2 regions of the Achromobacter sp. 18P8.1.1 genome follow, and region 1 is predicted to be linked to the other one. Evidence: predicted binding sites of a transcription regulator. Region 1 holds the regulator's gene; the other holds the start of a gene.

Evidence for each region. Region 1 encodes LexA, which represses DNA repair genes until DNA is damaged. Its sites were predicted from a motif close to ACTGTATNNNNATACAGT; they were not measured.
Region 2: AC27VE_RS21470 (ATP-dependent helicase) is a predicted target of LexA. The motif match lies at 1,395-1,412, and genes of this name have one in related genera.

What each region holds. Positions count from the first base shown of each region.
Region 1 covers NZ_JBYOKH010000013.1:9,155-13,747, reverse strand. Annotated here, with positions in the region: gene clpX (ATP-dependent Clp protease ATP-binding subunit ClpX) at 1-268, shown strand, start outside; gene lon (endopeptidase La) at 475-2,925, shown strand; gene lexA (transcriptional repressor LexA) at 3,043-3,693, opposite strand; gene AC27VE_RS10740 (amino acid aminotransferase) at 3,848-4,593, opposite strand, start outside.
Region 2 covers NZ_JBYOKH010000037.1:38,020-42,612, forward strand. Annotated here, with positions in the region: gene pdxR (MocR-like pyridoxine biosynthesis transcription factor PdxR) at 1-429, shown strand, start outside; gene AC27VE_RS21465 (DUF72 domain-containing protein) at 453-1,349, opposite strand; gene AC27VE_RS21470 (ATP-dependent helicase) at 1,479-3,590, shown strand; gene AC27VE_RS21475 (magnesium and cobalt transport protein CorA) at 3,694-4,593, shown strand, end outside.

The DNA.
Region 1 (4,593 bases):
CGCCGAGCTGGACCTGCGGCCAGCCGCATTGAAGGCCATTGCCCGTAAGGCGCTCAAGCGCAAGACCGGCGCCCGTGGCCTGCGCTCGATCATCGAGCAGACGCTGCTGGACACCATGTACGAGTTGCCGTCCCAAGGCAACGTCAAGCGTGTCGTGGTGGACGAGAACGCCATTGAAGGTGAAGGCAAGCCCCTGCTGATCTACGCCGACGAAGCCGGCGAAACGGAAAAGCCGGACCGCGGAGAAGTCCGCGACGCCGCAGCCTGATATTTCAACAAAACCCGTTCCTGTAACGGGTTTTTTTCCTTCCTGGCGGCCCGCAGGGGCATTTTTTTTTGCCTTTTGTTTATCGGACCGCCGGGATCTTGAATTTTCGGCTATTGTTCCCATAACAGACGTAACTGACGTGGATAGCTCGGGGTATACCCGGGCCTCCTGTCCCCGATACGCCGAGTCATACCGAGGAACCTCCTATGTCTGCCAGCCAGACCCTGCCTTCCGACCCGATCGACCTGCCCCTGCTCCCACTTCGCGATGTCGTGGTGTTCCCGCACATGGTCATCCCGCTGTTCGTCGGCCGTCCGCGCTCTATTCGCGCGCTCGAGGTTGCGATGGAAGCGGGCAAAAGCATCATGCTCGTGGCCCAAAAGTCCGCCGGCAAAGATGACCCCACCCCCGAAGACGTCTACGAGATTGGTTGCGTAGCCGGCATCCTGCAAATGCTCAAGCTGCCCGACGGCACCGTCAAGGTGCTGGTCGAAGGTACCCAGCGTGCCCGCATCAACAGCATTGAAGACGCCGATTCGCACTTCACCTGCCAGGTGACGCCGATCGAGCCGGACGCCATGCAAGGCTCCGAGACCGAGGCGTTGCGCCGCGCGATCGTTGCCCAGTTCGAACAATACGTAAAGCTCAACAAGAAGATCCCCCCGGAGATCCTGACCTCGTTGGCTGGCATCGATGATGCCGGTCGCCTGGCCGACACGATCGCCGCGCATCTTCCGCTGAAGCTCGAGCAGAAACAGAAGATGCTCGAGATCGTCGGCACGTCCGAGCGCCTTGAAGGTCTGCTTACCCAGCTCGAAACCGAAATCGACATCCTCCAGGTCGAGAAGCGGATTCGCGGCCGCGTGAAGAAGCAGATGGAAAAGAGCCAGCGCGACTACTACCTGAATGAGCAGGTCAAGGCCATTCAGAAGGAGTTGGGCGAAGGCGAAGAGGGCGCGGACATCGAAGAGCTTGAAAAGAAGATCATCGCTGCCCACATGCCCAAAGAGGCGCGCAAGAAGGCCGATGCCGAGCTCAAGAAGCTCAAGCTCATGTCGCCCATGTCGGCCGAAGCCACCGTGGTGCGCAACTACATCGATACGCTCATCAACCTCCCCTGGAGGAAGAAGAGCAAGATCAACAACTCGATCGCCAATGCCGAGACGGTGCTGGACAACGACCACTACGGTCTGGAAAAGGTCAAGGAACGCATCCTCGAGTATCTTGCCGTGCAACAGCGCGTGGACAAGGTGAAGGCCCCGATCCTGTGCCTGGTTGGACCTCCGGGCGTGGGTAAGACCTCCCTGGGCCAATCCATCGCCAAGGCGACGAACCGCAAGTTCGTGCGCATGGCCTTGGGCGGCGTTCGCGACGAGGCCGAGATTCGTGGCCACCGCCGGACGTACATCGGCTCCATGCCGGGCAAGATCGTTCAGAACATGTCGAAGGTCGGCGTGCGCAATCCGCTGTTCCTGCTTGATGAAATCGACAAGCTGGGCATGGATTTCCGTGGCGACCCCTCGTCGGCGCTGCTCGAAGTGCTGGATCCGGAACAGAACCACACGTTCCAGGACCACTACATCGAAGTCGACTTCGACCTGTCGGACGTCATGTTCGTGGCCACCAGCAACACGCTGAACATTCCGCCGGCGCTGCTCGACCGTATGGAAGTGATCCGCCTGTCCGGTTACACGGAAGAGGAAAAGATCCATATCGGCCGCGACCATCTGCTGCCCAAGCTGATGAAGAACAACGGCGTGAAGGACAGCGAGCTGACGGTGGACGATTCCGCGCTGCGCGACATCGTGCGCTACTACACCCGCGAAGCCGGTGTGCGTGCGCTCGAACGCGAAGTGGGCAAGATCTGCCGCAAGGTCATCAAGCAATTGCTGACCCAGACCGATCGCGCCAAGGCCGAAGGCAAGACCTTTGAGGTCAAGCCGGTCAATGTCACGGGTGAAAACCTGAGCGACTACCTGGGCGTGCGCCGCTACACCTTCGGCATGGCCGAAAAGGAAAACCAGATCGGTCAGGTGACCGGCCTGGCGTGGACGGAAGTCGGTGGCGACCTGCTGACGATCGAAGTCGCGGACATGCCCGGCAAGGGCGTCATCCAGCGCACGGGTTCGCTCGGCGATGTGATGAAGGAGTCGGTCGAGGCGGCTCGTACGGTGGTGCGCTCGCGTGCCCGCCGTCTGGGGTTTGCTGACAGCGTCTTCGAGAAGCACGACATGCACGTGCACGTGCCGGAAGGCGCGACCCCCAAGGACGGTCCGTCCGCGGGTATCGCGATCACGACCGCCATGGTTTCGGCTTTGTCGCGCATCCCGGTGCGTGCCGATGTTGCCATGACCGGCGAGATCACGCTGCGCGGCGAAGTGCTGCCGATCGGCGGCCTGAAGGAAAAGCTGCTGGCTGCGCACCGCGGCGGCATCAAGACGGTCTTGATCCCGGAAGAAAACGTCAAGGACTTGGCGGAGATCCCGGACAACGTCAAGAACCACCTTGAGATCGTGCCGGTCCGTTGGATCGACAAGGTGCTGGAACTGGCCCTGGAACGCCTGCCTGAGCCGCTGGCTGAGGAAGAAGCGGTAAAGGAGCCCCTGGTGGCCAAGCCGGCTGAGCCGGGTTCGACCGATCCGGTGCTCAAGCACTGATCACGACCCCAAGGGCGCCTTCGAAAGAGGGCGCCCAATGAAAAACCCCGCTGCGGCGGGGTTTTTCTTTTGCGCCAAGGGCGCGTTGGCGCCAGAGGCTTTGAAGAAGATCGCGGGCTAGTGCAGCGCGTGCGTGCGGATCAGGCCAACCGCAATGCCTTCCAGTGCGAATTCCTGGTCGGCTTCCACCACGATGGTCTGGAAGTCCGGGTTTTCGGGCAGAAGCTCGATATGCCCGTTGGTGCGCTGCAGGCGCTTGACGGTGACGTCGTCGCCCAGGCGGGCCACGACGATCTGGCCGTTGCGGGCTTCAGAGGCCTTCTTCACGGCCAGCAGATCCCCTTCGAGGATGCCGGCGTCACGCATGCTCATGCCGCGCACCTTCAACAGGTAGTCGGGCGCTTGCGCGAACAGGTGGGGGTCGACGCCCACTTCGCGTTCGACGTGTTCAGCGGCAAGAATGGGGCTGCCGGCGGCGACGCGGCCCACCAGCGGCAGCAGCAGCTGCGCCAGCGAGGGTATGGGCAGGGAAGCCTGCGAAGAGGCGGAGGCGCCGTCCTTCAGGCGGATGCCCCGCGAGGCGCCGGCGGTAAGCTCGATGGCGCCCTTGCGGGCCAATGCCTTGAGATGGTCTTCCGCCGCGTTGGGCGAACGGAAACCCAGGGCCTGGGCGATTTCGGCACGCGTCGGCGGGAAGCCGGTGCGCGTGACGGTTTGCCGGATGAGGTCCAGGATTTGTTGCTGGCGATCTGTAAGTTTGCTGGCCATGGCGATGATCCGGTGCGAGCGGACTGTACATATATACAGCGCCATTCTGGGGGACGTAGCGCAAAAAAGCAAGCCAGTCCAGGGCCCCTTTAGCAAAACGGAGCCCGAAGGCTCCGCTTTTTCAGCAATCAGGCCAGATGGCCCAAGCTCTGGGTTACAGCACGGCGGCGATGCCGGCGGCAACCTTGTCGATGTTGCCGCTGTTCAGGGCGGCGACGCAGATGCGGCCGCTGGAAACGGCGTAGACGCCGTGCTCTTCACGCAGGCGATCCACTTGCGCGGCGGTCAGGCCCGAATAAGAGAACATGCCGCGTTGCTGCAGGACGAAGCTGAAGTCCTGCTTGCCGCCGTGTTCCTTGATCTTCTCGACCAGTTGCTTGCGCATCAGGCGGATGCGGTCGCGCATGCCGGCCAGTTCTTCTTCCCACATGGCGAAGAGTTCCGGCGTGTTCAGCACCGTCGACACCACCGTGCCGCCATGGGTGGGCGGGTTGGAGTAGTTGGTGCGGATGACGCGCTTCAGCTGGCTCAGCACGCGGGTGGCTTCTTCCTTGCTGCCAGCCACGACCGTCAGTGCGCCCACGCGTTCGCCGTACAGCGAGAACGACTTCGAGAACGACGAGCTGATGAACATGGTCATGTCCAGGTCGGCGAACAGGCGCACGACCGAGGCATCTTCCGTCAAGCCTTCGCCAAAGCCCTGGTAGGCGATGTCGAGGAACGGGACCAGATTGTTTTCCTTCACGACGGCGGCGATCTGCTTCCACTGGTCGGCGGTGGGGTCCACGCCGGTCGGGTTATGGCAGCACGCGTGCAGCACGACGACGGTCTTGGCCGGTGCGGCCTTCAGGTCCGCCAGCATGGCGTCGAAATTCAGGCCGCGGGTGCCGGCGTCGTAGT
Region 2 (4,593 bases), on a different contig from region 1:
GCGCATGCAGAGCTTTACCGCGAGGGGCATCTGATGACGCACGCAGCGCTGGCGACGTTCATCGCCGAAGGCCATTACGCGGCCCATATCCGCCGGATGCGCATGCTGTATGGTCGGCGCCGCGCGATGCTGGTCAACCTGATCGAACGCCGGCTGGGTCCGGACTGGCTGCACCGCGACGCCAGCATGGCGGGCCTGCACCTGGTGCTGACCCTGCCGCCGGATATGGATGATTTGCGCGTGGTTGACGTGGCGCGCAGCAAAGGCGTGCTGACGCGCGCGCTGTCGCGGTACTACGTGAATGCGGAAGGGCGGCGGCCGGGCCTGCTGCTGGGCTACGCCTGTGTGCCCGAGCACGACATCGCGCGCAAGTTCGAAGTGCTGTTGGAAAGCCTGGCGGAAGTCGCCCGCAAGCCGGCGGCGGCCTGACCGGCGGGGTCGATACCGCGGCCTTAGAACGGCAGCAGCGCCGACGCGAACGCGGCGGCGTTGCGCATGCCCTGGTCTTCGAAATTGGTGTTGAACACGGCATGCGCCTGGGCGCTTTGCGTCGCCAGCCGCGAAAAGCGCTCTGCCAATTCGGCCAGTTCCTGTTCCGTGTATTCATATTGGAAGCGTCCCGACGAGGCCGTGCCGGATACGTTCCAGGCCGCGGCATTGCGGCCGTGCAGGCGCAGCAGCGTCAGTTCGGGATGGCTGCTTTCCCAAACGGCGGGCACCGTGTTGTCAAAGCCCTGGGGGGCGTCGACCACGGTATGCACCACGCCCAGGTCGCGTTCGAACGCGAGCGTGTCCGCCGTGGCCGCCGGCGTTTCGAACCAGCTACGGTGCCGGAATTCCACCGAGATCAGGTGTTCTTCCATACGCCGTGCGCAATCGGCCACGTGCGCCCGGCCGCGCGCATCGCGCCGGATCCAGGGCGGAAACTGGAAATGCACCGCGCCCAGCTTGCCCGGCATCCGCAGCGGCTCCAGCGCCATCTGGTAACGGCGCCAGAGTTCGTCGCGCAGGTCTTCGGGCATCTGGCCGTGATAGATGACGGGGTCCGGCCAGTCGGCCAACTCGCGGCCAATGTCTGCGGGCAATGCGGCAAGCGGCGTCTGGTGGCCGGTGAACAGCCGGAACGCCTTGATGTTGAAGACGAAATCATCCGGCGTGCGTTGCGCCCATAGATAGGCATTTTCCGCGGAGGGCAGGGCGTAATAGCTGGAATCGACCTCTGCCATGGCAAAGCGCGACGCGTAGAACCGCAGCCGGGCCTCGGCGCTGCGGACGCCGGGCGGGTAGAAGCGACCGCAGGCCAGTAAGGTGGGATCGGTCCAGGAGGCGGTGCCGGTCAGGATGCGCATGGGAAAGGGCGGGGGGCGTGAGGGGGTGGCCACGCTGCTATGATAGCTGGATATATAGCCAGTCATTTGGCCCGTGGCCGCGCATCGTGCGCGCGGCGCCGCGGCGCGCCAAGCGGCCCCCTACGCGTCATGCCCGAACAGAATCCCGCCCCTTCAAACAGCCGCCCCGACCCCCTGGCCGACCTGAACCCCGCCCAGCGCGAAGCCGCCGAATTCGGCGTCAATGGCGCGCATGGCGCGTCGGGCGATGGAGGCCCCCTGCTGGTCATCGCCGGGGCGGGTTCGGGCAAGACCAATACGCTGGCCCACCGGGTGGCGCACCTGATCCTGAATGGCGCGGACCCGCAGCGCATGCTGCTGCTGACTTTTTCGCGCCGCGCCGCCCAGGAAATGGACCGCCGCGTGGGATCCGTGCTGCAGCGGGTCATGAACCTGCGCGGCTCGCAGCAGGCGCCGTCCTTGCCTTGGGCGGGCACCTTCCACGCTATCGGCGCGCGGCTCTTGCGCGACTGCGCGCTGCGCATCGGTTTGTCTGAAGCCTTCACCATCCATGACCGCGGCGATGCCGAAGACCTGATGGGCATGGTCCGGCACGAGCAAGGCCTGTCGTCCACCAAGTCGCGCTTTCCGTTGAAGGGCACCTGCCTGGCCATCTACTCGCGCGTGGTCAACAGCCAGACGCCGGTGGCTGACGTGCTGAAGACGTCCTTTCCCTGGTGCGCCCAGTGGGAAGACGAACTGAAGAACCTGTTCCGTGGCTATGTCGCCGCCAAACAGGATCAGCAGGTGCTGGATTACGACGACCTGCTGCTGTATTGGGCCGAGATGATGTCCGACCCCGGTATCGCCGCTGATGTCGGCGCGCGCTTCGACCATGTGCTGGTGGACGAATACCAGGACACCAATCGGCTGCAGTCGGCCATCCTGCTGGCGATGAAGCCGGACGGCCGCGGCCTGACGGTGGTGGGCGACGACGCCCAGTCCATCTATTCCTTCCGCGCCGCCACGGTGCGCAACATCCTGGACTTTCCCAATCAGTTTCCCGAGCCGGCGCGCGTCATCACGCTGGACCGTAATTACCGTTCAACCCAGCCCATCCTGAACGCGTCCAACGCCGTGATCGGGCTGGCGACGGAACGTTTCGCCAAAGACCTCTGGACCGACCGCGCCTCGTCGCAATTGCCCGAGCTGGTGACGGTCAGCGACGAAGCCGGACAGGCGCGGTGGGTGGCCGACCAGGTGCTGGCCCAGCGCGAGGGCGGCGCCACGCTGAAGTCGCAGGCGGCGCTGTTCCGCACGGCCAGCCACAGCGCCGCGCTGGAACTGGAACTGACCCGCCGCAATATCCCCTTCGTGAAGTTCGGCGGCCTGCGCTTCCTGGAAGCCGCGCATGTGAAAGACCTGTTGTCGCTCTTGCGTTGGGCCGAAAATCCGCGTGGCCGCATGGCGGGCTTCCGGGTGGCGCAACTGATGCCGGGCATTGGTCCGGCCACGGCGGGCAAGTTGATGGACGCCATGTCCGCGTCCGCCGAACCGTTGCGCGCGCTGCGCGAATTCAAGCCGGGGGCAGCGGCGCAGGAAGAGTGGGGGGCGTTTGCCGACACCTATGCGGCGCTGTGCGATCCCGGCCTGCGTTGGCCGGCTGATGTGGACCTGGCCCTGCGCTGGTATGCCGGCCAGCTGGAACGCCTGTATGACGATGCGCGCGTGCGAAAGACCGACCTGGACCAGTTGGTGCGGCTGGCGGCAGGCTACCCGTCGCGGGAACGGTTCCTGACCGAACTGACGCTGGATCCGCCCGACGCCACCAGCGACGAATCCGGCGCCCCGTCGCGCGACGAAGACTACATGATCCTGTCCACCATCCACTCCGCCAAGGGCCAGGAATGGAAGGCCGTCTATGTGCTGAACGTGGTCGACGGCTGCATCCCGTCCGACATGAGCACGGGCACCGCCGAAGAGATCGAGGAAGAGCGCCGCCTGCTGTACGTGGCCATGACCCGGGCCAAAGAGCGCTTGCAGCTGATCGTGCCGCAACGCTTCTACGTGCACCAGCAGACGGGCATGGGCGACCGCCACGTCTATGGTTCGCGCACGCGCTACATCACCAATGCCATGCTGCCGCTGTTCGACCATCTGCCCAAGCCGCCCGCGCTGCCTGATCTGCCTGGCGGCCAGCCCAAGGAACCGCAGGCGCCCAGCATCGACGTGACCAAACGGGTCCGCAGCCTGTTTTCCTAGGGCCTGTGCGCGGCGCCTTCGAACGTTGACAGCCCGAGCCTGGGCTATCATCGGCCGATAACCATAAGTTGTCCGGTAGGGATCGCATTGCCTGAGGTAGTCCATGTCCGCTGAAGAGAATTTCGCCGACGCCCACAAGGGCGAGGTCGTCGCGTCGATAGCCTATGTGAACGGGCGCCGCGACCGGGAAGTGCCCATCGACGAGGTGGGGCAGCACATTAGCCAGTACAACGGCCAGCCGCAGGGGCAGCCGCCCGGCATGTTGTGGATCGGTTTGCGCAATCCCACGCCGGAATTGCTGGCCCGGGTCACCGGAGAACTCGGCGCCTGCGGCAAGAACCAGGAAGAAATGCTGGAACCGCACCGGCGCCCGAAGATCATCGACTACGGCAATATGGTCCTCATCGTGACCATCACCGTCGAGGTCGAGGCTGAACGCCCGATCTTCGGCGAGACCCAACTGCTTATCGGCGACGGCTTCCTGGTGACCGTGCGCCGCGGCGCAACGGCCGCCCATAGTCCCTTGCGCGAACGGTTGGAGGCGTCGCCCGACCTGCTCAAGCGCGGCAGCGACTACGTGGCGTCCGAGGTGCTGGACTGGCTGGTCGACCGCTATGTGGCCGCCGCCGGCAAGATCGAGAGCGTGGTGGAAGGCGCCGAGCAGAAACTGCTGATCCGCGGCGCCAAGGATTCCGATATTCGCAGACTGTACCGCCAGCGCCGCGATTTGCTGCGCATCCACACCGTGGTGTCGCCGATGACCGAGATCTGCCGCCGCCTGGCGCGGGTCGAGATGTCGGCGGTGGACGAACACGCGCGCCCCTATTTCGGCGAAGTCGCCGACCGCGTGCTGCGCGTGGACGAATTGTTCAACGCCTTGCGGGAGTCGCTGGCCTTCGCGTTTGAAGCCAGCTTGATGATCGGCCAGGCCGCGCAGAACGACACCACCCGCAAGCTCGCGTCCTGGGCCGCTATTCTTGCCGTGCCCACGGCGATCGCCGGC